Regions from separate parts of the Pseudarthrobacter sp. CCNWLW217 genome, predicted to be linked through region 1. Evidence: predicted binding sites of a transcription regulator. Region 1 holds the regulator's gene; each other region holds the start of a gene.
What was found. The regulator HrcA, encoded in region 1, represses chaperone genes, less so after heat shock. The targets are predictions, from matches to a motif close to TTNGCACTCGNNNNNNNCGAGTGCNAA.

Region 1 (9,507 bases):
GATGGCACGGACTACCCGGTGCTCCGCGATGCGCTGGAGAAGCTGATGCTCAACGACGCCGCACTGGTGTATGAGCCAGAAACGTCCGCCGCTCTTGGATTTGGCTTCCGCGTGGGCTTCCTTGGGCTGCTCCACCTGGAAATCACCAGGGAACGGCTCGAACGCGAATACAACCTCGACCTGATCTCCACAGCCCCCAACGTGGAATACGAGGTGACGCTGGAGGACAAGAAGGTTGTCCATGTGACCAACCCCAGCGAATACCCCTCCGGCAAGATCGCCGAAGTCCGTGAGCCGATGGTGTCCGCTACCATCCTGGCTCCGAACGAGTTCGTGGGCGCCATCATGGAGTTGTGCCAGAGCCGCCGCGGCGTGATGGGCGGCATGGACTACCTGTCCGAGGACCGTGTGGAAATCCGGTACCGCCTGCCACTGGCCGAGATCGTCTTCGACTTCTTCGACATCCTCAAGTCCAAGACCCGCGGCTATGGCTCACTGGACTGGAAAGCGGACGGCGAGCAGGTGGCCGACCTCGTGAAGGTGGACATCATGCTCCAAGGCGAGCAGGTGGATGCGTTCTCGGCCATCACGCACCGCGACAAGGCCTATGCCTACGGTGTAATGATGACTACCAAGCTGCGCGAACTGATTCCCCGCCAGCAGTTCGAGGTGCCCATCCAGGCTGCCATCGGTTCCAGGATCATCGCCAGGGAGAGCATCCGGGCCATCCGCAAGGACGTTCTTGCCAAGTGCTACGGCGGTGACATTTCCCGAAAGCGCAAACTGCTGGAAAAGCAGAAGGAAGGCAAGAAGCGCATGAAGATGGTGGGCCGCGTAGAGGTCCCGCAGGAAGCCTTCATTGCCGCGCTGACCACCGACGAGTCCAAGGACAAGGCCAAGAAGTAGTGATGACCGTGGCCGGAACCACCGGAGGCCGCACCCGTGCCTAGCGTTCTTCCCCTCGGCGACCCCGCGCCGTCGGACGGTCTGCTGCCCGCCCAGGCAGCGGAAGGTTCGGCGGACCGGGCGTTCGGGCTGTACGTGCACATTCCGTTCTGTGCGGTCCGCTGCGGATACTGCGACTTCAACACCTACACGGCCACGGAGCTGGGAGGCGGCGCGTCGCAGGATGCCTACGCCGCCACGGCCGTCTCAGAGGTGGACTTCGCAGCAGCAGTGCTGCGGAACTCCGGAATTCCGGACCGGCCGCTGAGCACCGTGTTCTTCGGCGGCGGGACGCCAACGCTGCTTCCGGCCGGGGACCTGGCCCGAATTCTCGGCGCTGCCATTGGCGAGTGGGGCCTGGAGCCCGGCGCTGAGGTCACTACCGAGGCCAACCCGGACTCCGTCACCCCGGAATCCCTTGCCGTCCTCAAGGATGCCGGATTTACCAGGGTTTCCTTCGGAATGCAGTCCGCCGTGCCCCATGTGCTGAAGGTCCTGGACCGTACCCATACCCCCAGCCGCGTGCCGCAAGTGGTGCAATGGGCGCGGGACGCCGGACTGGCTGTGAGCCTGGACCTGATCTACGGCACACCGGGAGAGTCACTGGACGACTGGCGGTACTCCCTTGAGACGGCCCTGTCGTACCAGCCTGATCACATCAGCGCCTACGCGCTGATCGTGGAGGACGGTACCAAGCTGGCAGCCCAGATCCGCCGCGGTGAAGTCCCCGGAATCGACGACGACGACCACGCGGACAAGTATGAACTCGCGGACCAGCTGATTCGCGAAGCGGGTCTGAGCTGGTATGAAGTCAGCAACTGGTCACGGACGCCGGAGCAGGCGTGCCGGCACAACCTGGCCTATTGGCGCGGCGACGACTGGTGGGGCATCGGTCCCGGAGCCCACTCGCACGTGGGCGGCGTGCGCTGGTGGAACGTCAAGCACCCCACCGCCTACGCCGGCCGGTTGGCTCAAGGGCTCTCGCCGGCAGCAGGGCGGGAAACGCTCGACGACGGCACCCGGGACATGGAGCGGATCATGCTTGAGGCACGGCTCGTCTCAGGTGTGGGCATCAGTTCGCTGGGGGAGTCAGGCCGGAAAGAAGTGGCTGGACTCATCGCCGACGGGCTGGTGGACCCTGCCTCCGCCTTTCAGGGAAGCCTCGTCCTGACGCTGAAGGGCCGTCTGCTGGCTGACGCCGTGGTCCGCAGGATCCTGCCGGACTGACGCGGGAGTCGTTTCCTGCAAGCCCGGCTCGGGACCTCCTGACGCCGCTTAGCGGAGCCAGCGGAAGCTGACCCTTATTTGATCCACCGCAGGTTGTACTGGTAGCGGTGCGGCTGGCCCCGGTTCACGTGGATGCCGGCGGCAACCGAGTAGCAAGTCAATGCGATCCAGATGAGGGTGGCAATCACGGCGAAAATGTTGCCGACCACAGGGATGAACACCAGAAGGTTGGCCACAACGGCCGCGATGGTGGGCGGCAGGCTGAAGTTCAGCGCCTCCTTGGATTCCTGGGCGGTAAACGGCCCACGTTCCCGGAAGATGAGGTAGATCAGCAGCGACGGCACGCACCCGAGGATGCCGCCGAAATGCGCCAGGGTTGCCCACTGCCGGTCTTCGCTGGCCGTTAGCGGCAGCGCATTTGCTGGAACGCCATGGTACTCGGAGCGGCCCTGGCCGCTCTGGTTGTCCCTGTGTTCGTGTGCGTTTTCTGCCACGGTGTCTTCCTTCGAAAAGCAATGGTGCGGGGGTAGAACATTCAAAGTTACAGTGTGCCGGGCTCAAGCGCACTGGCAACTGCAGTACCAAGAATACTGCTAGGGAACGGTGAGGAAGTCGATGACCTCTTCAACCCTGCCCAGCAGCGAGGCTTCAAGGTCTGCGTAGCTGCGGACCGCCCCCAGGAGTTTCTGCCAGCCCAGGCCGATATCTTCCTTCGTGGAATGCGGCCAACCGAACGCCGCGAGGATGCCGGTCTTCCAGTCCTGGCCACGTGGGACCACCGGCCACCTTTCAATTCCCAGCACGGAAGGCCGGATGGCTTGCCATACGTCAACGTACGGATGCCCCACAATCAGGACATTGCCGGCAGCGCCCGGGGATGCCATCACGGCATCCGCAATCCGCGATTCCTTGGAATCGGGAACCAGGTGGTCAACGAGCACTCCAAGCCGGCGGCCCGGCCCCGGTGCGAAGTCTGCCACGGCCGCAGCGAGGTCATCGATTCCATGCAAAGGCTCGACGACGATGCCCTCCACCCGGAGGTCGTCTCCCCAGACTTTTTCCACCAGTTCGGCGTCGTGCTTTCCTTCCACCCAGATCCTGCTGGCCTTGGCCACCTGGGCGCGCTGACCGGCTACCCGGACCGAGCCCGAGGCCGTCCGCCCGGCCGGGGCGGTGGCTTGCCGCGGCGCCGGGGGCATCAGTCGGATCGGCTGTCCCTCCAAGAGGAAACCGAATCCGAGCCGGAAGGACCTTGATTTGCCCCGCCGGTCCTCAAGGGCCACCACATGCATTCCGCCTGACTTCTCGACCCGCGTGACGGCGCCCACCCAGCCGGACTGGACCTCTTCCAGGACCATCCCGCGCTCTACCGGGACTTCAGGGAGCTGATTCCTCACGGGGACGGCGATCTCCCGGGGACCCCAGTTCTGGTACTGCATGGATGTGTTCCGCCTTGCCTAGATCCTGGCCCGGAATTTCGCCCGGAGCGGTACCAATGCTAACAACGGGGTGAGTCATATTAGACTGTTAGCACTTAGGCATGTCGAGTGCTAAGCCGCGCCAAGACGGCGGCCGGTGCACGCGCCGGGGAAACCGGCGGCCTGTGACCATGGATGGAGGTGGAGTGTGAGCGAGCCGCGCAAACTTGAAGTACTGCGTGCCATCGTTGAGGACTACGTGCACTCCCGCGAACCTGTGGGCTCGAAGGCGCTGGTCGAACGCCACCATTTGGGCGTCTCCAGCGCCACGATCCGCAACGACATGGCAGCCCTTGAGGACGACGGCCTCATCACCGCCCCGCACACCAGCGCCGGACGCATCCCCACAGACAAGGGCTACCGGCTGTTTGTCGACCAGATTTCGGCCATGAAGCCGCTGTCACCGGCAGAACGCCGTGCCATCCAGACCCTCCTGGAGGGCCCGGACGATCTCGACGACGTCCTGGAGCGCACTGTCCGGCTGCTGTCGCAGTTGACCAACCAGGTGGCAGTGGTCCAGTACCCGCACCTGAGCCGCGCCACGATCCGGCACATCGAGTTCGTGTTGCTGGCTCCCCGCCAGGTCCTTGTTGTCCTGATCGCCAACACCGGCAAGGTGGAGCAGAAAGTGGTCGACGTCGGGCAGGACCTTGGTGACGACGCCCTGGCAGGTATTCGGGGGCGGTTCCTCGGTTCGCTCGCAGGGACGCCGCTGAGCCAGTTGACCCAGTCGCTGCCGGCAGTTGTTTCCGGCCTGGGCCCAGGACAGCGGCAGGCTGCGCAGGCCCTGGCGCACGGTCTGGAGGTCCTTGCCCACAGCAGCCGCGAAGACCGCATGGTCATGGCCGGCACCGCCAACCTCGCACGGTCCAACGTCGACTTTCCCCTGAGTATCGGCCCGGTGCTGGAAGCGCTTGAGGAACAAGTGGTCATGCTGCGCCTGTTGAGCGAGATGGCACAGGATCCGCGCGGCGTGACGGTCAGCATCGGCCGCGAAAACCCGTACGACGGGCTCACCGAAGCGTCGGTGGTCGCCACGGCGTACGGCCCGGACAGCACAGCCAAGATCGGGGTGCTCGGTCCTACCCGCATGGACTACCCCACCACCATGGCAGCAGTCAGGGCCGTGGCCCGCTACCTTTCGAGGATTCTGGGCCCCTGACAGCAACTGGCCGGGCCCCAGGCAACAAGAGCAGTACAAGCAGTCCGACTGCAGCAGTACAAACAGGAAGAGATACGAACTTTGAGCAGCCACTACGACGTCCTTGGAGTCTCGCCGGAAGCCACCGGGGAAGAGATCAAGAAGGCCTACCGCAAGCTGGCCCGCACGCTCCACCCGGACGTCAACCCCGGTGAGGATGCCTCGGACCGCTTCAAGGCCGTGACCCACGCCTACGAGGTACTCTCCGACCCGCAGAAACGCAGGGTCTACGACACCACCGGCAACGAAAACGGTACCGACAACGGCTTCGGCGGCGGCGGTTACGCCGGACAGGGCTTCGCCTTCCAGGACATCTTCGATACCTTCTTCGGCGCTGGCGGATCGCAGGGTCCGGCATCACGGGTCCGGCGCGGCCAGGACGCCCTCATCAGTGTCCGGATTGAACTCCGCGACGCCGTGTTCGGGGTCAATAAGAAGCTTGAGGTGGACACCGCAGTCGTTTGCCCCACGTGCAACGGCTCCTGCTGCCGGGAGGGAAGCCACCCGGAACGCTGCGACATTTGCGGCGGCAGCGGCCAGGTCCAGAGAGCGGTCCGCTCCATCCTTGGCCAGGTCATGACGGCCGCCCCCTGCGGCAGCTGCGAAGGCTTCGGCACCGTGATCAAGGACCCCTGCAACGAATGCAGCGGGCAGGGGCGGATCCGTAGCCGGCGGTCAATGACCATCAAGGTCCCTGCAGGCGTAGCCACCGGAACCCGCATCCAGCTGTCGGGCCAGGGCGAGGCAGGCCCGGCCGGCGGCCCGGCCGGTGACCTGTACGTTGAGATCCGGGTCAACAACGACGCCACGTACGTACGTGACGGCGACGACCTCCATGCAACGCTCAACATCCCCATGACCGCTGCCGCGCTGGGAACCGAACTTTCCCTGGAAACCTTCGACGGGCTGCAGGAAATCGACGTCAAGTCGGGAACCCAGTCAGGGGAGATCATCACCCTGCGCGGCCTGGGCGTGACACACCTTCGCGGATATGGCCGCGGCGACCTCAAGGTACACCTTCAGGTGGAGACCCCGGCCAAACTGGATTCGGCGCAGGAAGACCTGTTGCGGCAACTGGCCAAACTGCGCGGCGAGCAGTTCACTGAGGGCAAACTCGCGGCCAGCGGCGGCGTCTTTGCCAAGCTGCGGGACCGGCTCGGTAACCTGTAGGGGTGAGCAATCCGGTTTTTTTTAGCGCTCCCGGGACGCTGGACCACATGGTCCCAGGGGGCCACTTTGTCCTGGAAGGGGCTGAGGCGCGGCATGCGGTAGCGGTCAAGCGGCTTGCCCCCGGCGAGTCCGTGGACATCGCAGACGGGGCCGGCAAGCGGTTGACCGGCACGGTCGTGGCGGCGTCGCCGTCGGAGCTGACAGTGGAGTGTTCGGCGCTGACGGTCGAAGAAAAGCCCGCCATCCGGCTTGTCCTGGTGCAGGCGCTGGCCAAGGGCGACCGAGACGAGCTAGCAGTTGAAACTGCCACCGAACTGGGGATTGACGCGGTCATCCCGTGGCAGTCCGAACGGTCCATCGTGAGGTGGAAGGGCGAACGGGCAGCCAAGGCACATGCCAAGTGGCAGTCGGTGGCGACGGCGGCGGCCAAGCAGGCCCGGCGGGCCTGGATTCCTGAGGTGCGCGCCGCCGTCGAAACCCCCGGACTGGCAGCGGCTGCCGGCGTGGCCGATCTCGCAATCGTCCTGCACGAGGACGCTGTCCGGCCGTTACGGTCCGTTTTGGAGAATTGGCAGGCGGCTGCGAACGGCAGCGAAACCCGCGAAATCCTGCTCATTGTGGGACCGGAAGGCGGGATCAGTCCGCGTGAAGTGACCAGGCTGTGCAGTGCCGGTGCCGTAACGGCGCTTCTGGGGCACCACGTCCTCAGGTCGTCCACCGCCGGCCCCGCTGCAGTCGTCCTGGCCAGCGATGTGTTGGGCCGCTGGTCCGCACCTGGGCTCTGACAGTCGAGCTAGCGCACGCTGAAGCTGCGCGTATCAACGTTCAGCTCCTGGTCGTTTCCTGAGGTGTCCGCCTGCGCGACGCGAAGCTCATAGTTGCCCGGCGTGAGGGTTAAGGCCAAGGTAAAAACTCCGGACTGGGCGGCCTCGGTCGCGGCTGTGGTTTCCCCGGTCAGGTACGGCGTCTTGTCGCCGTTGTCTTCCTCGCGCAGGATCCGCCAGCGGAGCTTGCCACCGGCCAGGGTGTTGCGGCCAGTAATCTTCACGCTGCCGTCGGCGACTTCTACGTTCTCCTGCGGATCGATAATCCAGACCGGCGCCACCATGCCCGGGCTCCGGGACATGAGCGTGCCGAGGCGCACGTGGTCAAAAGCAAGATAGTCCGTGTGGCCGTCGACCAGGATCATCACCTGGATCTGCTGGCCGGAGTCAATGAGCCCGGAACTCGCCCCGGCTGCCGTGGCCGTATAGACGAGCTGCTGGATGGCGCGGCCGGCCATGTCGGCGTCGAGGTTGCTGTTGAAGGCATCTTCCGAGACGTCCACTGTGATGACGTTTTTGCCCGAGATGGACGTGGCCAGTTTCTTGGGGTTCTGCCATGGGGTAAAGAAGTCCGGGTCCAGCGGTTTATCAGACATCATGGCCCGCAGTGCCCTTGTAACCGGGTTTTCCTGTTCGGGCACGTCCCTGAACTCGCGGTACAGGAAAACGTTGCTGTTGCTGCGGCCGATCCAATAGACGGGTGCCTTGTTCGACGACTGTGTGGTCTCGAGCGGTGCGCTGGTGGCCGGCACCCCTGGCGAGGTGTTTTCGGTGCCCTGGCTTGAATTCTGCACCACAGTGGGCTCCGGCCCTGGCTCCGCGATGCAGCCCGTGAGGATCAGGACGGCAGGCAGGAGGCTCAGCAGGGCGGTGGAGCGGATGCGCCCCAGGGCAGTACCCAAGGCAAGGGGCGTTTCTGGTCCCGGCACGGTGATGGCACTATCCTTCCTGGCAGCGATGATGCAGCCGGTCCCCGGACGGCCTTGAATTTCCAGCATTGCATAAGGAAAGTCGCCTCGGTGGCGCAAGACGGCTGCCCGGTACAACTGCAACGGGAACGATATGAGGCCGATATGAAGTTGATACCTAATGACGGCAACTTCCCGCCCACATGGGCCGTTCCGGCACTGGCGGAAGGCTGCCCCCAGCCGCTGACAGCGGCGCGCTGGCGTAAGATGGTATGAATCCGGAGACCTCCGACGGGCGGGACCACACGCCACGGCGGTCTGCGGGATTACGTACTTGAACTGGAGGGGACCATAGGCCTGCGGGCCAGCACCATGACTGAATCAGCTAACGGAAAGCGCCGGCTGAACACTGAGCGCACCGCAGGAGAATTTCCCCACACCCTTCCCGGCATCCGGACGGAGGTGGTTGTCTTTGATAACTCCGATCAGATGGTCCAGTCGCTCGGTAGCCACGATGAGGCGTTGCGTTTCATCGAAGATCAGTTTCCCGCCGTCAATTTCCATGTGCGGGGCAACGAACTGTCCATCAGCGGCCCGGCGGCCGATGTCCCCAGGATCATGCGGCTGCTACAGGAGGTCCGGGGCCTGGTAGCCCGTGGCACGGTGATCAGCCCCGCAGTGCTGCAGCAACTGGTGGCGCTGCTGCGGAGCCAGTCCCTGCAAAACCCGGTCGATGTCCTGACCCATGACATTCTTTCCAGCCGGGGCAGGACCATCCGGCCCAAAACGCTGAACCAGAAAAACTACGTAGACGCGATCGACGCCAACACGGTGATTTTCGGCATCGGTCCTGCCGGAACCGGCAAGACTTACCTCGCCATGGCGAAGGCCGTCCAGGCGCTTCAGCAGAAGGAAGTCAGCCGCATTATCCTCACCCGGCCGGCCGTCGAAGCGGGGGAGCGGCTTGGTTTCCTGCCCGGCACGCTCAGCGACAAAATCGACCCCTACCTCCGTCCCCTCTACGACGCGCTGCACGACATGATGGACCCGGAGTCCATCCCGCGGCTGATGGCCGCCGGCACCATCGAAGTGGCGCCCTTGGCCTATATGCGCGGACGTACGCTCAACGATGCCTTCATCATCCTTGACGAAGCGCAGAACACCACACCCGAACAGATGAAGATGTTCCTGACCAGGCTCGGCTTTGGTTCCAAAATGGTGGTGACCGGGGACGTCACCCAGGTGGACCTGCCGTTTGGGACGCGTTCCGGATTGCGGATCGTGGAGGAGATCCTGCGCGGTATCGAGGACATCAATTTCTCCGTCCTGGACGCGACGGACGTCGTACGCCATCGCCTTGTCGGTGACATTGTGCAGGCGTACAGCGTCTGGGACGATGTCCAACGGAACCGGGTGAAGCACTCGGTGAGCCGTGAAAAGCAGGGGGAGCGGGCATGAGCATTGAAGTGAACAACGAATCCGGTATCCAAGTGGACGAGGCGGAGCTGGTTGCACTGTCCAGGTACATCTTTGGCCAGCTTTATATCCACCCCCAGGCTGAACTGTCCATTCTCCTCGTGGATGAACCAGCGATGGAAAAACTTCATCTTGAATTGATGGACGAGCCCGGTTCCACAGACGTGCTCTCCGTCCCCATGGATGAACTGACCCCTGGAACTCCGGACCGGCCCACTCCGCAGGGAATGCTGGGTGACATTGCAGTCTGCCCGCAGGTTGCCAAAGTCCAGGCCAAA
Region 2 (9,887 bases), on a different contig from region 1:
ACAGATCGACCCGGGGATCCCCGGAACAGGCCTCACACTGACGGCCTGCCGAAGACTGAGCCACTTTCCCCCTCCCAGGTCCGGCAGAACGCCGCGGCAAAGCGGATGCTGCGGCGCCTGGTCCAAGGGGAGAACCCACCGACGGCGCCGCTGAGTATCGTGGACAGGCTCGCAGGCAGCCCGTACGCCAACCCCATGATCCAAGTGGGAGGCGTGGACACTTCCGCCCGCAAGACCCTGGACTTTGCCCTGCACCTGGCCGAAACCATGTTCCGTTATGGCGCCGGCGCATTGGAAGTCGAGACGAGCATCATCGCCGTGACGGCAGCCCTGGGGCTGAAGAACATCGAAGTGGACATCACCAACCAGTCGGTCGGGATCAACTACGCGCCCAAGGACCAGACGCCCATAGCCCTGTTGCGCGTTGTGCGGTCCTGGACCAACAACTACGCCGGGCTGGCCAAGGTCCATCAGCTCGTTACGGACATCGTGGCCGGGGGAGTGGGCCGGGACGAGGCAATCCGCCGGCTCGATGAGGCCATCACCAGCCCCAAGCCCTTCCCACGTTGGATGGTGACCGTGGCCTTCGGCGTCTTCGCGGCAGCATTCGTTGGCGTACTGGGTGGCGGTCCCGTGTCCTCAGCCATCGCCTTTGTGGTCAACATCGGCGTGAGCCTGCTGTCGCGCCAGCTGGGCCGTTGGCGAGTACCTGACTTCTTCACTACCGCGACGTGTTCGTTTGTGGTGACTTTCATGGCACTGCTGCTGTGGCAGTTCAACCTCACCACCGCGCCGGCCATCGTGGTGGTGGGCGGTATCCTGCTCCTGCTGCCCACGGGCCGCCTGGTGTCCTCGGTGCAGGACGCGATTAACGGCTTCCCGGTGACGGCCGCCGGAAGGTTCCTGTCCACAGTCCTGATCTTCGGCGCCCTCGTGGCAGGCATTGCCGTCGCGTTGGTGGTCGGTTCCATGACGGGGATGCAGGAAATCGACGTCACGGAAACATTCAGCCCCGCCTACGACCTGTGGGTGCTGGTGGTCCTCACGGCCTTGGCTGTCATGGCCATCGGGGTCACCGAACAGACGGCGTGGAAGCTGCTCCTGCCCACCGCTGCCGTGGGCGTCGCCGGGTACCTGGTGCTTCTCGGCGCCAGCTCGCTGGGGATCAGCGACCGGTTCTCGCCGGCGTTGTCCGCCGTGGTGATCGGTCTGCTGGCCCGGGTGGTGGCATTGAAGATGGGTGCGCCCCAGCTGGTGGTCGCCGTGCCGGCGGCGCTGATCCTGCTGCCGGGCCTGACGATCTTCCGGTCCATGTATGTCCTGTCCATCGAGGAATCCGAGATCCTCCTGGGCGCAGGGGGGATGCTGAACGCCGGCGCCATCGTGCTCGGCGCTGCGGGCGGGATCGTCCTGGGCGACACCCTGGCCAGGCCGTTGACGCGGAGCCTGGCCAGCAACGAGCGCAGGCGCGCCCGCCGCCGCTAACGGGGCTAAATCTGCCCGATGGGCAGTTTCTTCTCGGCCTGGAAGTCATCTTCGACCCGGCCCGCGGCCCAGTAACCGGACAGCGAAACCTGCTTGCGGTCCAGGCCCTGCTGGACAAAGAACACCTCGCGCAGGCCCTTCATGTAGCCGCGCTCGCCATGGGCAAAGACGTCGACCTTGCCGACGGCGGGCCAGTCGGCGTTCGCGACTGCCGACACCAGCAGGTCGCCGGTGCCGGCCGGTGCGCCGTTGCGCCGGAGCCACGTGATCTTGACACCGGCAGGGGCTGTGACGGGCTGGATATCGGCGTCGGAGTCAACCTCGAGGAAAGCCACGCCCTGTGCCTCCGTTGGCAGGGCTTCCAAGGAGGCAGCGATGGCGGGCAGGGCGGCTTCATCGCCGGCGAAAAGGTACCAGTCGGCGTCGGGCGCCGGGTTGTAGGCGCCGCCGGGACCGGTAAAGGTCAGCGGGTCGCCGGGCCGGGCGGAGGCCGCCCACGGGCCGGCCAGTCCTTCGTCGCCGTGGATCACAAAGTCGATGGCCAACTCCTGTGCCACGGAGTCCACCCACCTGACGGTGTAGGTCCGGGTGAAGGGCCACTGCTCACGGGGCATGGTCTCGCGGATGGTCCACAGGTCCAGCGGCTGGGCGTAGTCAACGCCTGCCTGGGGGAACACGATCTTCACGTAGCGGTCTACAAAATCGTTGTTGACGTAGTCGGCGAAGCCGTCGCCGCCGGCAACGATCCTGACCATGTGCGGCGAAAGCTGCTCGCGGCGGACCACGGTGAGGTTGATTTGGGGACGCGACTTTTTGGTGGCGCTGGTGGCAGCGGGAACGGTGCTCATAAGGCAAGCCTAAGCTAAGGGAGTGGTGGGAGTTCCCAGGTTACGCCAGGGCTTCCTTGCTCGTTCAGCAGCGCATTGGCTTGGCTGAACGGCCGGGAACCGAAGAAACCGCGCGACGCCGACAATGGGCTCGGGTGCGCGCTGGACACTACCGCGGCGCCGGACAAAAGGGGCCGGACTGCCTCCGCGTCCTTGCCCCACAGCACAGCCACCAGCGGAAATGCGCTGCCGTCAGCCTTCCGTCGCCCGGCCACCGCGGTGACTGCCGCCGTCGTGATTTTCTCCCAGCCCTTTCCGCGGTGGGAACCCGCGGCTCCGGCACGCACGCTCATGACCCGGTTCAGGAGCAGCACGCCCTGGTCCGCCCAAGCGCTGAGGTCGCCGTGCACGCGCGCCGGTACTCCCACATCGGCCTCGAGCTCCTTGTAGATGTTTGCCAGGCTGCGCGGAATGGGTCGGGTCTGCGGGGCCACAGCGAAGGACAGGCCGACGGCGTGCCCCGGGGTTGGGTACGGGTCCTGCCCAAGGATCAGTACCTTGACGTCCGCCAGCGGCTGCCGGAACGCGCGGAGGACATTCGACGGCGACGGCAGCACCTGGTGCCCGGCCGCGACGTCGTCAGCGAGGAACCTCAGTACGGCACGCAGGTCATCTTCCACCCCGGCCAGGGCGGCGGCCCAGTCGGCGGCCATCAGTTCGTCCAGTGGCAATACAGCCATCTCGGCATAACCGACGGGCTCCGCCGCTTCCGGCTCCAGCTCGAACAGGGGTTCCGAATCAAACACGCCCCCATTCTCTCAGTACTCCCGTTCATCCACTGCCAGCCCGTTGCGGCGTAAATGACAACGCTGTTATTCGTCCGTAACATGGGGGTGAGACTTTTAACCTTATCCAGCGAAGGAGTATGCCGTGGCGGAACCAGCCCGGGAACACCTGGCAGAGCCTGGCGAGCGTGGCTCCCTGCTGGCTGACTTTTCGCTCCGGGACTCGCCGCTCGGCGAGCGGGAGCAACAGATGCTCGCCCTTGAGCGGCAGTGGTGGAAGTACGCCGGTGCCAAGGAACAGGCCATCAGGGAACTCTTCGACCTGTCAGCTACGCACTACTACCAACTGCTCAACGCGCTGATCGACTCCGAGGATGCGCTCGCGCACGATCCCATGCTCGTCAAGCGATTGCGTAGACTACGTACGTCGCGACAACGGGCACGCACCGCACGTCGCCTGGGTTCGGACGCGTAACTTCGCTCGTGCTGAGCCATCAGCAACAATCAACAAGGATGTCTCTCCACTATGACCAGATACGCTCGGGATGAATTCGACAAAGTTCCGGAGGCTGCCTCCCGCCAGGGTGTCCACCGTTCAGCTTCGGCACCGTCCAGGCCGCGGCTATGGCCCATGCTCGCCGTGGGCGTTGTGGCACTTGCGGTCGGCCTGGTCTCCTTCCTGATCCTGCCTCAGCTGGGATTCACCCAAGCCGGCAGCCAGGCGTCCACCAGCGTGGAGTCATCTGCCCCCTCTGAGGCTGCCTCTTCCTCTGCCAGCGCTGAACCTTCCGCAACTGCAGAGCCCACTGCCAGTGCCGAGCCCTCACCGAGTGGCGAACCTGAGCCGAGCCCCACACCCTCCGCCGCGGCCTCCCAGGCCGCCGTGAACAAGACCCAGGGCCTGGCGGTCTACAACGCCGCCGGAACAGCCGGCCTGGCTGGCAGGGTCAGCGCCACCGTCCAGGCGGACGGTTGGACCCTCGGCCAGGTAGGAAACTGGGGTGGCGCACCCCAGCAGACGTCGGTAATTTTTTATGCTGGTCCGGCACAAAGGGCCAACGCGGAGGCCCTCTCCGAACTCCTGAACATTCCAACGATGGTCGACAGCGCCGACTTCCAGGTTCCGCTGGTGGTTGTGCTGGGGCCGGGCTTCCAGTAAACGGGTTACACCTGAATAACTATTGAACACCGACGCGGCCCTGTGCCTCGGCTCGTCCGGGGACCATTGGCTAGAGTGATTTCAGGCTTCGGTCCGTAACGAGCGGCACACAGTGGCGTGGGCCTTACGGACGCTACTGAAAGAGTGGGCATCATGGCACTGGGAACCGTGAAGTGGTTCAACGCTGAAAAGGGCTACGGCTTTATTACGGTGGACGGCTCGGGTGACGACGTCTTTGTCCACTGGTCCGCCATTCAAGGCGAGGGATACCGCGCACTCGATGAGGGGCAGCGGGTGGAGCTTGAAGTCGGCGAAGGCGAGAAGGGCCCGCAGGCAGAAAGTGTCCGGCCGGCAGAGTGAAGTCCGTAAGTTTCCGATCTTCCTTGGTCCGTGTTTCCGCATCGGCGGCCCTCCTTCTTGGGCTGGCCGGGTGTGGGGCTGCTGCTGGAAATGCCCGGCTTGACTCCGTTGAAGCCTCCGGCGATGGAACGCTGCGCGTTGGCGTGATCCTGGACAGCACCGGAACGCGTGACTTCCTCAGTGGCTCGCAGCTTGCCGCGGCAAAACTGGCCGTGCAGGAAATCAACGCCACCGGCGGGCACAAGGGCAAGCCCATTGAACTGTTGCCCCGGGCCGCCGGCGACTCCGGCGCGCAAGCCAAGGAGCTGGCCGCGGCCAAGGCCGACGTCGTGATTGGACCCACTGATTCCAGCAACGCGGCTGCTGCCATTGACGTTCTCTCCGCCGCGAAGATTCCGCTCATTTCACCGGCCAATTCGGCGGCAGGGCTGAGTAAGTACAAAAGCGGCGGCTACTACTTCCGGACTGCACCGGCCGACGTCGCCCAGGCTTCGGTGCTTGTGAAGCTCGCCAAAGACGGGGGCGCGAAGAGCCTGGCGATCGTCCACCAGGACAGCAGCTACGGCAAGGATGTTTCCGCAGCGGTGGCCAGTGCGGCCAAGGACGCAGGCGTGGAAACCTCCAGCACGTCAGCATTCGAGCCCGGCGATGCCCAACGGGCCGCAGCTGCTGCCCGGAAAGCGGCCCCGGATGCAGTGGTGCTCATTGCGCGGGATGGCGCCCAGGGGGCCATCGCTGAGCTGAACAACGCTGGACTGTCCGGCAGTAAAGTCATCCTCAGCGACGGCGCTTTCGCCCAGTATAGTTCCGGGTTGGGGTCAAAAGCGCTCGACGGCGCGCGGGCAGTGGTGCCCGGCGTATTCCCCTCCGCGGACTTCCAAGCTCGCCTGCTGGCGGTCGATCCTGGGTTGAAGGACACCTCTTTCGCCGCTGAGACGTACGACGCCGTGACGCTGGCTGTCCTGGCGGCCGCGGCAGCCGATGACGACGCCGGCCGATCAATAGCCGCACACCTCATAGCTGTCTCCGGAGGCGCGGCCCCCGGCGCGGAGCCGGCGAAGGCCGCACCCTGCCAGTCCTATAAGGACTGCGTGTCAGCGCTGAAGACCGCAGGTGCCGCGAACTACGACGGCCAATCCGGTCCGATCGGCTTCGACGCCAACGGCGACATCACCTCTGCGAACTTCATGGTGTTCACGTACGGAGCTGACAACAGGGCAAAGCTCAGCGGTCGTGAATCCGCGGGTCGGGCCGCAGGCTGATCGCCGGGAGCGAAACGAGGCCCCGCAGGCACTGGTTTTCGGGACTATTCGCTTGCACTCTCACCTATGGAGTGCTAATTATTGACTTAGCACTCTTACGTACCGACTGCTAAAGCGACGCCCGGCTCAGGCCGGTTACGAAGCCCAGGCGCCGGTCGAGGAGCGAAAGAAATACTTACTGGAGTGAGATCGGGAACCTGAGGCGTACAGAGGCCGAGGGCGAAGGATCGTCCGTCGCGGGCACTTCGGTGGGTTCATTCTTAACGTCTGTCCCGAAAGGACTACTGCCGTTATGGCCAAGATCATTGCATTTGATGAAGAGGCACGCCGCGGCCTTGAGCGGGGCCTGAACATCCTCGCCGACGCCGTTAAGGTCACCCTCGGCCCGCGTGGACGCAACGTCGTCCTCGAAAAGAAGTGGGGCGCCCCCACGATCACCAACGATGGTGTTTCCATCGCCAAGGAGATCGAGCTGGACGATCCTTATGAGAAGATCGGCGCCGAGCTGGTCAAGGAAGTTGCCAAGAAGACTGATGACGTCGCTGGCGACGGCACCACCACGGCCACCGTGCTCGCCCAGGCACTGGTTAAGGAAGGCCTGCGCAACGTCGCGGCCGGCGCCGATCCGCTGTCCCTCAAGCGCGGCATCGAGAAGGCTGTAGAAGCCGTCACGGTGGAGCTGCTCGCTTCGGCCAAGGAAATCGAAACCAAGGAAGAGATCGCCGCCACGGCTTCCATCTCTGCCGGTGACGACGAAATTGGTGCCCTCATTGCCGAGGCCCTGGATAAGGTCGGCAAGGAAGGTGTTATCACCGTCGAGGAGTCCAACACCTTCGGCCTGGAGCTTGAACTCACCGAAGGCATGCGCTTCGACAAGGGTTACATCTCCGCGTACTTCGTCACCGACACCGATCGCCAGGAAACGGTCCTCGAGGACCCGTACATCCTGATCGTCAACTCCAAGATCTCCAACGTCAAGGAACTGGTTGCTGTCCTGGAAAAGGTCATGCAGTCCAACAAGCCGTTGCTGATCATTGCCGAGGACATCGAGGGCGAGGCCCTGGCCACCCTGATCGTCAACAAGATCCGTGGCACCTTCAAGTCCGTCGCCGTCAAGGCTCCGGGCTTCGGCGACCGCCGCAAGGCTCAGCTGGCCGACATCGCCGTTCTGACCGGCGGCCAGGTCATTGCCGAGGAAGTTGGCCTCAAGCTCGAGACCGCTGGCCTGGAACTCCTGGGACGCGCCCGCAAGGTTGTTGTCACCAAGGACGAAACCACCATCGTTGAAGGTGCCGGCGACGCCGACCAGATCGCTGGCCGCGTTTCCCAGATCCGCGCCGAGATCGAAAACTCCGATTCCGACTACGACCGCGAGAAGCTGCAGGAACGCCTGGCCAAGCTGGCCGGCGGCGTTGCAGTCATCAAGGCCGGTGCCGCAACCGAGGTTGAGCTCAAGGAACGCAAGCACCGCATTGAGGACGCTGTCCGCAATGCAAAGGCTGCCGTTGAAGAAGGCATCGTCGCCGGTGGTGGCGTTGCACTGATCCAGGCTGGCGCCAAGGCGTTCGCGAACCTGAACCTGACCGGTGACGAAGCAACGGGCGCCAACATCGTCCGCGTTGCCATCGACGCCCCGCTGAAGCAGATTGCCTTCAACGCCGGCCTTGAGCCGGGCGTTGTTGTGGACAAGGTCCGCGGCCTGCCCGCAGGCCATGGCCTGAACGCTGCAACCGGCGAATACGTCGACCTGCTTGCTGCCGGCATCAATGACCCCGTCAAGGTGACCCGCTCTGCCCTGCAGAACGCGGCCTCCATCGCCGGCCTGTTCCTCACCACTGAGGCTGTCGTGGCCGACAAGCCGGAGAAGAACGCTCCGGCCATGGGTGGCGGCGACGACATGGGCGGCATGGGCGGCTTCTAGTCTCCAAGCGCCCGGAATACGTTCCGCGCAAACAATGCGGCCCCCTCCGTTTGGAGGGGGCCGCATTTGTGCATCTTGGCAGGCTCTGCAGCCGCCGGGCTCCGCTACTTCCGTGCCGTTGCCAGCATTCCTTCGACTTCTTTCTTGAAGGCTTCGGCTGCTGCCTGCGGAGTCAGGCGGTCGTACAGGACCTCGTCGGTGTACCGCTTGATGACGTTCTGGACGCTGCCCGCGCCCACCGGCGGGACGGGTGGAGCGTCGGCGATGTCCGGCGCGATGTCCTTCAGGAAGGCCACAACGGTTGTGTCTGCGGGCTTGAGGGTGGACGTGATGCTCTCGACGATCTCAGAGTTGCTGGGGACGCCGCGGTCAGTCATGAGGATGGCACCGGCAGCCGGGCTGTTCGCCAGGTAATTAATGAAGGTTGCGGCCGCCTCAGGATGCTTGGAGCGAGAAGACGCAGACCAGAACATCGTGGGCTTGTAGTACATGCCGTTGTCTGCGGACTTACCGTCCAGGCTGGGGGCGCGGAGCATTTTGATGCTGCTGCCTGTAGTGGTTTCCAGCGAGCCGAGCTGGTTGGTCCACCACCACGCCATGCCGACCCGGTTGGTGCCGAACAGGCTCTCCTCCAAGCCTGCGCCGGAGTCCTCGGTGGCCACGGTGGCGGGCGGGCTTGCCTGCGAGTCACGCTGTTCCTTAAGCCGCTCCCAGAAGGAAGCAGCGGTGGCTGTGTCGAAATCCAGCTTTCCGTCCTGTGAGTAGAGGTTCTCGCCGTGCTGCCGAAGCCAGATGATGAGGTCTGCTTCGTTGCTGCCATAGGCCGCACCGTAGCTCTTCCCGTTACCCGCCGCGCTGAGCTTCGCGGCAGTGTCCATGAAGTCACTCCACGTCCACGTGGTGTCGTCGGGTAAAGGGACATTGGCTGCCTCGAAGACCTTGGTGTTGGCCATGATGACGTAAGCATTCTTGCCGGTGCTCAGGCCATACTGTGCGTCGTCGTATTGGCCGGAAGCTAGTGATTCCTTGTCCAGCTTGGAGGTGTCGACCCCGCTTTGCTTGGACAGGTCAAGCAGTGCTCCGCGGCCGCCGTACTCGGCGATGTACTTCTGGTCCATCTGGATGACATCCGGTGCATCGTTGGCGGCGGTCTTAGTGGCCAGTTTGTCCCAATAGCTGGCCCATTCGCCGGGCTCGGATTCGATCTGGATGTTGGGATGCTCAGCCTCGAACGCGTCGATGACCTTTTCGGTCTGGGCGTTGAGGTACTCGTTGCCCCACCAGGCGAAACGCAGGGTGACCTGGTCGTTGCTGCTGGATCCTGCGGGCGCGCCGCAGCCGGTGGCGAGCAGCGACACCGCGACGGCGACTGCGCCGAGCTGGAATCTCCTACGGCTGATGGCCTGAATCTTCATTGATGTGCCTTCCTCGAAGGGTGGGGTCCACCCCGCCTGTGTTCCCTTGCCGCGTCCATGACGGTGGGAGAGTCTCGAGTGAGAAAGCGTTTTCTCACTCAGGTTTCCGATTCTGCCCCGCATCGACTTCAGCGTCAAGAGTTTTCGGTAAGCGGTTTCCCGGCAGTCGCCGAATTCCATGTCGGCGTCGTCTGGCAGGATGGTTCCGTGACGATTACTGCAGCGGCCGACGGTTCGGCTCTAGGAAATCCAGGTCCGGCTGGCTGGGCATGGTACGTGAACGACGACTGCTGGCGTGCCGGAGGGTGGCCTCACGGCACCAATAACCAGGGCGAGCTGATGGCCGTGCTGGACCTGTTCCGTGCCACAGCCCACGTTCCCCACGAAGACCTGAGAGTTTTATGCGACAGCCAGTACGTGATCAACTCCATTACCAAATGGATGCCTGGATGGAAGCGCAAGGGGTGGCGGAAAGCGGACGGAAAGCCAGTCCTGAACGTTGAACTGTTCAAGGAATTGGACCGGGAACTTGCCGGGCGGAAGTACACGTTTGAATGGGTCAAGGGGCATGCGGGCCACGACCTCAATGAGGCCGCTGACGAACGGGCCAGGGCCGCGGCCACCGCATACCAGCAGGGCGTTGCTGCCCGCTCCGGTCCGGGATTCGCCGGCG
Region 3 (9,887 bases), on a different contig from region 1:
ACGCCGGAAAGAGGTCTACTGGGCGCGCTACAGCCTGCAGGACGGCCAGCTGCCTCAGCTGGAGGACGGCCCGCACGTGGGCTTCGCCGCGGACCTCCCCGACCTGCCCGCCTACGGCGCCGGGGCAGGGCTGTACTCCGACGTACTGAAGGCCAACGCTGCCTTCAGCGCCGAACAGCCCGATGCCCTGTACCTTGGCCAGTTCGCGCTGGCGCGGCTCGCCGCTGGCGGTGAGCTGCCTGACTCAACGCCCCTGTACCTCCGCGAATCCGATGCGCAGGTGCCCGGGCCGCGGAAGCGGGCGCTGTGAGCACCCCGGCCGTGCCCGGAGTTGACGGGGTGGTCCTGCGCGACATGACGCTGGAGGACGTGCCCACGGTCAACGCCCTGGAACAGCGGCTGTTCCCCGCAGATGCGTGGCCCCTCCACATGTTCTTCGACGAGCTGTCGCAGACGGACACGCGCCGGTATCTGGTGGCCGAAGCGGCTTCCGGGATCGTGGGCTACGCCGGCCTGATGTGCATCGAGCCCATCGCGGACGTCCAGACCATCGCCGTCGTCCCTGAATTCGAGGGGCGGGGGATCGGCTCGGCCCTGCTGACCCGGCTGATCGAGGAAGCAGCAGGGCGCGGCGCCCAGGACGTCCTGCTTGAGGTCCGCGCGGACAACCCCCGGGCCCAGCAGCTGTACCTGCGCTTCGGGTTTGAGCAGATCCATGTGCGCCGCGGGTACTACCGCGACGGCGTGGACGCCCTGATCATGCGGCTCCAGCTGACACCGGACGAACCCACCACAACGGAAGCAGACCAGCCATGAACCGCTCGCAGCCCCTGGTGCTGGGCATCGAATCCTCCTGCGACGAGACCGGAGTGGGAATTGTCCGCGGGACGACGCTGCTGACGAATACGGTTTCCTCCTCAATGGACGAACACGTGCGCTTCGGCGGAGTGATCCCCGAGATTGCCTCCCGGGCACACCTGGATGCCTTCGTGCCCACGCTGCGGCAGGCCCTGGGCGACGCCGGTGTGGAACTGGAGGACGTGGATGCCATCGCGGTCACGTCGGGACCCGGACTGGCAGGCGCCCTCATGGTGGGCGTCTGCGCGGCCAAGGCCCTGGCCGTGGCCACCGGTAAGCCGCTATACGCGATCAACCATCTGGTGGCCCACGTGGGCGTGGGCCTGCTCGACGGCCAGCCAGGCAGCGCCCCACGGCTGCCGGAGAACCTCGGCGCCCTCCTGGTGTCCGGCGGCCACACCGAGATCCTCAAAATCAACAGCATCACCGACGACGTCCAGCTACTGGGCTCCACGATCGACGACGCCGCCGGCGAAGCCTACGACAAAGTGGCCCGCATCCTGGGCCTCGGCTATCCGGGCGGTCCCGCCATCGACAAGCTGGCCAGGACCGGCAACGCCAAGGCCATCCGCTTCCCGCGCGGCCTCACCCAGTCCAAGTACATGGGCTCTGCCGACGAACCGGGTCCGCACCGCTATGACTGGTCCTTCAGCGGCCTCAAAACCGCGGTGGCCCGGTGCGTGGAGCAGTTCGAAGCCCGCGGGGAAGACGTTCCGGTGGCAGACATCGCGGCTGCCTTCCAGGAAGCCGTGGTGGACGTGATCACTTCAAAGGCCGTGCTGGCCTGCCGGGAGAACGGAATCAAGGACGTCCTGCTCGGCGGCGGCGTCGCCGCCAATTCCAGGCTGCGCGAGCTGACCGGCCAGCGCTGCGCGTCCGCCGGGATCAAGCTGCACGTCCCGCCGTTGGACCTCTGCACGGACAACGGTGCCATGGTCGCAGCCCTGGGTGCACAGCTGGTCATGGCCGGAGTGGCGCCCAGCGGGATCCGCTTCGCGCCGGACTCCTCGATGCCGGTCACCGCGGTTTCGCTTCCCGCCTGAATTTCCCCGGTTGCTCTATCACTTGTGGTCCCTAAACCGAGGGTTTAGGGACCACAAGTGATAGAGCAACGCTAAGAGAGCTCGCGCAGCGGTCAGGCCGTGGGGCCGTTACGCATCTGTTTGACCAGGTCCAGCACCACGGCCTGCAGGTTCCCGCCGTTCTCGGAGGCCACACGGCGCTGGCGCTGGTAGCCGGCGCCGCGGCTGATGATTTTCTCGACGTCGGCGAGCTCGTCCGGACAGCCGAGCTTGGCTGCCACGGGCTCCAGCCGGTTCAGGGTCTCCAGCAGATGGTCCGTGACCAACTGCTCCCTGCCCTTGGCGTCGAGGATGATGATGGCCTCCATGCCGTAGCGGGCGGCACGCCATTTGTTTTCCTGGACGTGCCACGGCGGCATGGTGGGGATGGTTCCGCCGTTGTCCAGAGTGGTGGAGAACTCGTCCACCAGGCACTGTGTGAGGGCGGCAATTGCGCCCACTTCCTCCAGCGTGGCCAGGCCGTCGCAGATGCGCATTTCGATGGTGCCCAGGTTGGGAACCGGACGGATGTCCCAGCGGATTTCGGACAGGGTGTCGATCACGCCCGTGGTGAACATGTCCTGGACGTAGGACTCGTATTCATCCCAGGTGGCGAACTGGAACGGCAGCCCCGCGGTGGGCAGCTGCTGGAACATCAGCGCCCGCTGTGAGGCATAGCCGGTGTCCTCGCCGCCCCAGAACGGGCTCGACGCAGACAGTGCCTGGAAGTGCGGGAAATAGTTGACCAGGCCGTCCAGCACCGGAAGGGCCTTCTCGCGCCGGTCAAGGCCCACATGGACGTGCACACCATAAATGACCATCTGCCGGCCCCACCATTGGGTACGGTCGATCAGCTTGGCGTACCGGGCTTTGTCGGTCACGGGCTGCAGCTGGGGCGGGCTGAAGGGGTGGCTCCCGGCACAGAAGACTTCCACGCCCATGGGGTCGGTGATTTCGCGGACCGCGGCCAGGGACCTGCTGAGATCTTCCTTGGCTTCGCCGGCCGTCTCGCAGATGCCGGTGACAAGCTCCACTGTGTTCAGCAGCAGTTCCTGCTTGATGTGGGGGTGTTCGTCGTCCTCGTTCAGTTCCGGGTGTTTGGCGGCGACGCCACGGAGTACTTCGTTGGCCACGGAGGCGAGCTCCCCGGTCTGGCCGTCCACGAGCGCCAGCTCCCATTCCACACCAAGAGTTGATTGCCTCGATGAAGCGAAATCAATCTTCATGCGTTCCCCTAACTGTTCGGTTGTCCCTGGCGCACGCCGCCCCGGCGGACTGCCCTGGCAGGCGGCGGCCGGACGGGCGAACGGGTGGTTCAAGTCTAGTGCAGGGGTAGCATCGTATTGATGGCCTTGTTCCCGCGGACCCGTGACAGTTTTCACAAAACCACCCTCATTTTGGCAGCAGTGGCCACCCTGGCCGCCTGTACGGGCGTCCCCACTCCGGCGCCCACCCCTTCCTCCCAGTCCTCCACTCCCAGCCCGCCGCCGTCTGCAGCCAAACCAACGACGACGCCGGCACCGCCGTCGCCCTCTGCCTCACCTGATCCCGGGGCCAGGCCTCTCGGCTGGGGTCCGCTGCAGCGCGACAAGGATGCGGCCGCGGCGGCGGTGGCCGCCATGACGGTGGAACAGAAAGCCGGCCAGGTCCTGATGCCCTTCTTCACCGGCGCGGACGCTACAGCCCACGCCGCCACCATCGAGCGCCTGCACCTGGCGGGCTCGATCATCATGGGGGACAACGTTCCCGTGGATGCGCAGAAGCAGGTAGATCCGGCGGCCATGGCAGCCACCACCGCACGCCTGGCTGCCGCAGCCCGCGCGGACGGCCGGACGTGGCCCGGCCTCATTGGCGTGGACCAGGAGGGCGGCGTGGTGTCCCGGCTCGGTGCGCCCCTGACTGAATGGCCGGCGCCCATGAGCTATGGTGCGGGCGGGGACGCTGCGCTCACGAAGGACGCCGGCCGTGCGGTGGCGTCCGAACTCGCGCCGCTGGGCTTCAACGTGGACTTCGCACCGGACACGGACGTCACGATCGGCCCCGCGGATCCCACCATCGGTGCGCGGTCCATGTCAGGGAACCCAGATACGGCCGGGGCACTGGGCGTGGCTTTCTCCCAAGGGATGCAGGAGGCAGGTGTCCTCCCAACAGTGAAGCATTTCCCCGGTCACGGCTCGGTGACCGTGGACTCGCACCAGGACCTGCCGGTGCAGCCAGCCACTGTTGCCGACCTCGAAGCCCGCGACTGGAAGCCCTTCCGGGCCGCCGTCGCCGCCGGTGTGCCCATGGTCATGACGGGGCACATCGCCGTACCTGCGCTGGAACCTGGCGTGCCGGCGTCGTTGTCCGCGCACACCTACGCCGCGCTCCGGGGCATGGGCTTCAAGGGCGTAGCAGTAACGGACGCCCTCAATATGGGTGCTGTCCAGAAGCAGTTTCCGGACGGCTCCGCTGCCGTGGCTGCGCTCGCCGCCGGGGCCGACCTGCTGCTGATGCCCACGGACGTTGGACAGGCCCACGCGTCCATCGTGGGCGCCGTGGCCGGCGGGCGTCTGTCGCCGGCACGCTTGGACGAAGCCGCGCAACGGGTCGTGACCATGATGGTCTGGCGTGGCAGGACCCCTGCATCCTTCCCTGGGACGCCCCCCGGAAGCGGTCAGGACCTCTCCGCCAGGGTTTCCGCCGCCGCTGTGACAGTGGTGGCCGGACCCTGCAGCGGGCCGCTGGTGCCCGGCGCTGTCCAGGTGTCCGGTGGCTCGCCCCAGGACAGGGCCCGGTTCGAGGCCGCTGCTGCGAGGGCCGGGCTGGCTATTGGCGGGGGGCCTGTAGTCAGCCTCATCGGCTATGGCGGTGCTCCTGCCGGTGGTGACATCGCAGTGTCGCTCGACGCGCCCTGGCCGCTGCAGGACTCCGCGGCTCCGGTCAAGGTTGCCTTGTACGGACGCAGCGCTGGTGCCTTCGACGCACTGGCGGCCGTGCTGGCAGGCAAGGCGACGGCCCGGGGGAAGCTGCCCGCCGCCGTCGGAAGCTTCCCGGCCGGCACCGGCTGCCCCCCCTAACCCAACTGGGTAGCAGCAGATGTCGTTTTGGACCCTCATAACGACATCTGCTGCTACTTAGTTGGGTTGAATCACGTTTAATGGACCGGTGCCCATTCTTAATAAAGACATGACCCTCTGCATCTCGCTGTCGGCGCGGCCCAGCAACAACGGGACCCGCTTCCACAACTACCTCTACGACCAGCTGGGCCTGAACTGGATCTACAAGGCCTTCGCTCCGACGGACCTCGCCCAGGCCATTGCGGGCGTCCGGGGACTGGGGATCCGCGGCTGTGCGGTTTCCATGCCGTACAAGGAGGACGTGATCGCGCTCGTGGACGAGATGGACCCTTCGGCCAAGGCCATCGATTCGGTGAACACCATCGTGAACACGGACGGGCACCTCAAGGCCTACAACACGGACTACACGGCCATTGAACAGCTGCTTAGGTCGCACGCGGTTCCCGTGGGCTACTCAGTCCTGGTCCAGGGTGCCGGCGGCATGGCGAAGGCCACCGTGGCGGCCCTCCGCGACGCCGGCTTCACCGACGTCACCGTGATTGCGCGCAACGAGGACGCCGGGCGGGCCCTCGCCGACCTCTACGGGTTCCGTTGGCGCGCAGCGCTCGACGGCGGCACGGCGGACCTGATCATCAATGTCACGCCTATTGGTATGGCGGGAGGTATGCAAGGCGGTCCGGATGCGGACTCCCTGTCCTTCCCCGAAGGCACGATCGCGGCAGCCAAAGTGGTGTTCGACGTCGTGGCACTCCCCGCTGAGACGCCGCTGATCAGGGCGGCGCGCGCCGCAGGAAAGCCAGTGATCACCGGGGCCGAAGTAGCAACCATCCAGGCACTGGAGCAGTTTGTGCTTTACACCGGCGTCCGGCCCGCCGACGAGCAGGTCAGGGCCGCGGAGGAATTCACTCGCGCCCAGTAGCTCTCAGGCCGGTTCCACCACGATGGCCACCCGGTCCTCCCCGATGCGGGTCAGGACCAGGGTGGCTGTTTTGTTTCCGGCCTTCTTGCTGTTCTTGCCGCCCTTACCTGCGGCAAATAGCTGCTTCCGCAGTTCCTCCGGGGTGACTGACGTGCCGCGCTTTTTGATGTCGAGCACGCCGATGCCGTTGTCCTTGACCCAGGCCTTGAGTGCCTTGACGTTGTACGGCATGACCTCCATAACCTTGTAGGCCCGCGCGAACGGCGTGTCCACCAGGTCAGGAGCGCAAATGTAGGCGATGTGCTCGTCCACCAGGTGCCCGCCCAGTTCAAGGGCGACGTCCGCCACCAGCCCTGCGCGGATCACCGCGCCGTCGGGCTCGTACAGGTAGCCCTCCACCGGGCCCACCGGTGCCGCGGGACCAGCGCCGAAATCTTCGGCGCTGGTGATTTCGGCGGCACCCTGGGGACCCAGGAGCAGTGCGGCCCGTCGGATGCCTGGCCTGCGCACCGCGTTGAACCACAGCGTCACCTCAGTGACGTCGCCGCCCACCGAGACCCACTGGGCCTCGCAGTCCGCCGGCACGGATTCGTGGGGCATCCCGGGGCCCATTTTGACCCCGACCGCACGGCCTGACGCGGCAAGCGACTCCACAAAGGACAGCGGCGGTGAGAAAGCTTCCGGATCCCAGATCCGTGTGGTTCCGGACGTGGAGGTGACGCGGCGGGCCGGATCCAGCCAGACGCCGTCGATCCCGTCCAGCGGCACGGACGTCGCATCGGAGTGCACCACGGTGGCGTTGGGGAACGGGATGAGGTTCACCGTGGCGCAGGCGGCCGTGGTCTCGTCCATTTCGACGGCGGTGACGGTGATGTCCATCGAGGCCAGCGCCAAGGAGTCGGCTGCGAGCCCGCAGCCGAGGTCAGCCACATGGCTGATGCCGGCGTGGGCGAAACGCTCGGCGTGCCGGGCAGCGACGTTCAGCCGGGTGGCCTGCTCCAGCCCGGCCTGAGTGAAGAGCATGCTCCGGGCGAACTCGCCGAACTTCAGTTCCGCCTTCGTGCGCAGCCGGGACTGCGTGAGGACCGCGGATACCAGGGCGGGCGAGTGGCCAGCCTTGCGAAGCGTTGAATTCAGCTCGAATGAGGTGTCTTCGCGGTAGGGGCCAAGGGACGCCAGCAGGTCCCAGCCTTCGCTCGTGAGCAGTGGTGCGATCTGGTCCTGCGGTGCTTGAGCCATGCGTTCAAGAGTAGTGGAGGAGCGCCACGGTGAGATGCCGATAGGGTTGAAGGCATGGAAGACAGCGCAGGCCTACAGCCGTCCGAACAGCCACATCCGAACACCCCAGGCCTGGTGAAGTTCGCCCGTCCCGCACTGATTGCCGGGGTTGCCGTGGCGATTGTCTGCACCGCCCTGCTGGTGATCATCTTGTTCCTGGACACCTTCAACGCCACCGTGTACTCCGTTGGCGGCAAGGATATCCAGGACGCGACGGACGAGGCACGCGAGATCAGGGACCTGTACTCCGCGGCCCGGCTCGGCGGCGTTATCCTCCTGGTGATATCCCTGCTGGCCGCAGTAGCCGGCGCCGTCGTCCTGTATCTTCGGCGGGGCAACGGCCGTGATGAGGGCAACGAAGGCGATGAGGACGTTGATTTCGACGACCTCGCAGGCCGCTGATCTTGTTCACCCGAGGCAAAATTCTGGCACTCGCCTTGACCGAGTGCTAACCCCTTACATAGAGTCGTCATTAGCACTCTCCCTAGGAGGGTGCTAACACATGAAGAGCTGCCAGCCAGGCTGCTGCCGGCACCGCGACGACGGTTTGCCAGCCACGGCGCCCCAGCTCTCCAGTCCATGAATTTGCTGACGAAAAGGAGAGGTCCGAGTGTCGGTCTCTATTAAGCCTCTTGAGGATCGTATTGTTGTCCGCCCGCTCGAAGCCGAGCAGACCACGGCTTCCGGCCTGGTCATCCCGGACTCCGCACAGGAGAAGCCGCAGGAAGGCGAAGTTGTTGCAGTAGGCCCCGGCCGCTTTGACGACAACGGCAACCGCGTTCCCCTGGACGTTGCTGAAGGCGACGTCGTTATCTACTCGAAGTACGGCGGAACCGAAGTCAAGCACAGCGGCACCGAGTACCTCGTGCTGTCCGCCCGCGACGTCCTGGCGATCGTCGTAAAGTAACTCTTTGGATCCCCGTGCCGCTGACCATGCATTCCGCTGGTCAGCTGCGCGGGGTTCTGTCTTGAAAGGACACAACCATGGCAAAGCAGCTTGCGTTTAACGACGCTGCGCGCCGGTCTCTTGAAGCCGGCATCGACAAGCTCGCCAACACTGTCAAGGTGACGCTCGGCCCCCGTGGCCGCAACGTTGTCCTCGACAAAAAGTGGGGAGCACCCACCATCACCAACGACGGCGTCACCATTGCCCGCGAAGTTGAGCTGGATGACCCGTACGAGAACCTTGGCGCCCAGCTGGCCAAGGAAGTAGCCACCAAGACCAACGATGTTGCCGGCGACGGCACCACCACCGCAACGGTGCTGGCCCAGGCCCTGGTCAAGGAAGGCCTGCGCAACGTTGCTGCCGGCGCTGCTCCTGGCCAGATCAAGCGCGGTATCGAGGTTTCCGTCGAAGCCGTTGCAGCCCGCTTGCTCGAGAACGCCCGCCCGGTTGAAGGCACCCAGGTTGCCAACGTTGCAGCCATCTCGGCCCAGAGCGACGAAATCGGCGAGCTCCTCGCCGAAGCCTTCGGCAAGGTTGGCAAGGATGGTGTCATCACCATCGAAGAGTCCTCCACCACGCAGACCGAACTGGTCCTCACCGAGGGCATGCAGTTCGACAAGGGCTACCTGTCCCCGTACTTCGTCACCGACGCAGAACGTCAGGAAGCCGTCCTCGAAGACGCCCTCATCCTGATCAACCAGGGCAAGATCTCCTCGGTCCAGGACTTCCTGCCGCTGCTGGAGAAGGCACTGCAGAGCTCCAAGCCGCTGTTCATCATTGCCGAAGACGTTGAAGGCGAAGCACTCTCCACGCTGATCGTCAACCGTATCCGCGGCACCCTGAACGTGGTTGCCGTCAAGGCTCCGGGCTTCGGCGACCGCCGCAAGGCCATGCTGCAGGACATCGCCACCCTCACCGGTGCGCAGGTTGTCTCCCCGGAACTGGGCCTCAGCCTGGATACCGTTGGCCTCGAGGTGCTGGGTACCGCCCGCCGCATCACGGTGACCAAGGACAACACCACCATCGTTGACGGTGCCGGTTCCGCAGAAGACGTCGCAGCCCGGGTTTCCCAGCTGCGCGCCGAACTGACCCGCACCGACTCCGACTGGGACAAGGAAAAGCTCCAGGAACGCCTGGCCAAGCTGGCCGGCGGCATCGGCGTGATCAAGGTTGGCGCAGCCACCGAGGTTGAGCTGAAGGAAAAGAAGCACCGCATCGAAGATGCAGTGTCCTCCACGCGCGCTGCCCTCGAAGAAGGCATCGTCGCCGGCGGCGGTTCCGCGCTGATCCACGCGCTCAAGGCACTCGACGAGGACCCTGCAGTCAAGGCCCTCGAGGGCGACGCCGCTGCTGCTGTGGGCATCGTCCGCCGCGCCCTGGTCCAGCCGCTGCGCTGGATCGCCCAGAACGCCGGGTTCGACGGCTACGTTGTCACGGCCAAGGTTGCAGAGCTTGAGACAAACAACGGTTTCAACGCCAAGTCCGGCGTGTACGAGGACCTGATCGGCGCCGGTGTCATCGACCCCGTCAAGGTCACCCGTGCAGCACTGCGCAACGCGGCGTCCATCGCCGCGCTGGTCCTCACCACCGAAACCCTCGTGGTGGAGAAGCCCGCTGAAGAAGACGAGCACGCAGGCCACAGCCACTAGTCCCCACCGGCTCCCAAGTCTCGCTTCGCTCGACTTGGGGCCCTCGCCGGTGTGGGCCCACGGACGACGTGGGCCCAGGGCCACCGCAGTACGTCATTGCACAAAAAACCGGTCCAG

Region 2: a site for HrcA is predicted at 5,965-5,991, ahead of groL (chaperonin GroEL). Genes of this name have one in related genera too.
Region 3: a site for HrcA is predicted at 7,601-7,627, ahead of groES (co-chaperone GroES). Genes of this name have one in related genera too.

What each region holds. Positions count from the first base shown of each region.
Region 1 covers NZ_JBBCBT010000018.1:16,304-25,810, reverse strand. Annotated here, with positions in the region: gene lepA (translation elongation factor 4) at 1-906, shown strand, start outside; gene hemW (radical SAM family heme chaperone HemW) at 943-2,172, shown strand; gene V9L18_RS18165 (DUF4870 domain-containing protein) at 2,247-2,666, opposite strand; gene V9L18_RS18160 (DUF3097 domain-containing protein) at 2,766-3,611, opposite strand; gene hrcA (heat-inducible transcriptional repressor HrcA) at 3,799-4,812, shown strand; gene dnaJ (molecular chaperone DnaJ) at 4,894-6,021, shown strand; gene V9L18_RS18145 (16S rRNA (uracil(1498)-N(3))-methyltransferase) at 6,024-6,806, shown strand; gene V9L18_RS18140 (GerMN domain-containing protein) at 6,815-7,735, opposite strand; gene V9L18_RS18135 (PhoH family protein) at 8,126-9,211, shown strand; gene ybeY (rRNA maturation RNase YbeY) at 9,208-9,507, shown strand, end outside.
Region 2 covers NZ_JBBCBT010000004.1:33,930-43,816, forward strand. Annotated here, with positions in the region: gene V9L18_RS06260 (threonine/serine ThrE exporter family protein) at 1-1,485, shown strand, start outside; gene V9L18_RS06265 (siderophore-interacting protein) at 1,491-2,333, opposite strand; gene V9L18_RS06270 (uracil-DNA glycosylase) at 2,348-3,118, opposite strand; gene V9L18_RS06275 (DUF3263 domain-containing protein) at 3,243-3,572, shown strand; gene V9L18_RS06280 (LytR C-terminal domain-containing protein) at 3,624-4,256, shown strand; gene V9L18_RS06285 (cold-shock protein) at 4,410-4,616, shown strand; gene V9L18_RS06290 (ABC transporter substrate-binding protein) at 4,613-5,878, shown strand; gene groL (chaperonin GroEL) at 6,171-7,799, shown strand; gene V9L18_RS06300 (ABC transporter substrate-binding protein) at 7,904-9,214, opposite strand; gene V9L18_RS06305 (ribonuclease HI family protein) at 9,422-9,887, shown strand, end outside.
Region 3 covers NZ_JBBCBT010000006.1:206,648-216,534, forward strand. Annotated here, with positions in the region: gene tsaB (tRNA (adenosine(37)-N6)-threonylcarbamoyltransferase complex dimerization subunit type 1 TsaB) at 1-310, shown strand, start outside; gene rimI (ribosomal protein S18-alanine N-acetyltransferase) at 355-816, shown strand; gene tsaD (tRNA (adenosine(37)-N6)-threonylcarbamoyltransferase complex transferase subunit TsaD) at 813-1,901, shown strand; gene V9L18_RS09535 (glutamate--cysteine ligase) at 1,994-3,145, opposite strand; gene V9L18_RS09540 (glycoside hydrolase family 3 protein) at 3,539-4,978, shown strand; gene V9L18_RS09545 (shikimate 5-dehydrogenase) at 5,067-5,897, shown strand; gene V9L18_RS09550 (class I SAM-dependent methyltransferase) at 5,901-7,136, opposite strand; gene V9L18_RS09555 (hypothetical protein) at 7,191-7,577, shown strand; gene groES (co-chaperone GroES) at 7,786-8,082, shown strand; gene groL (chaperonin GroEL) at 8,160-9,770, shown strand.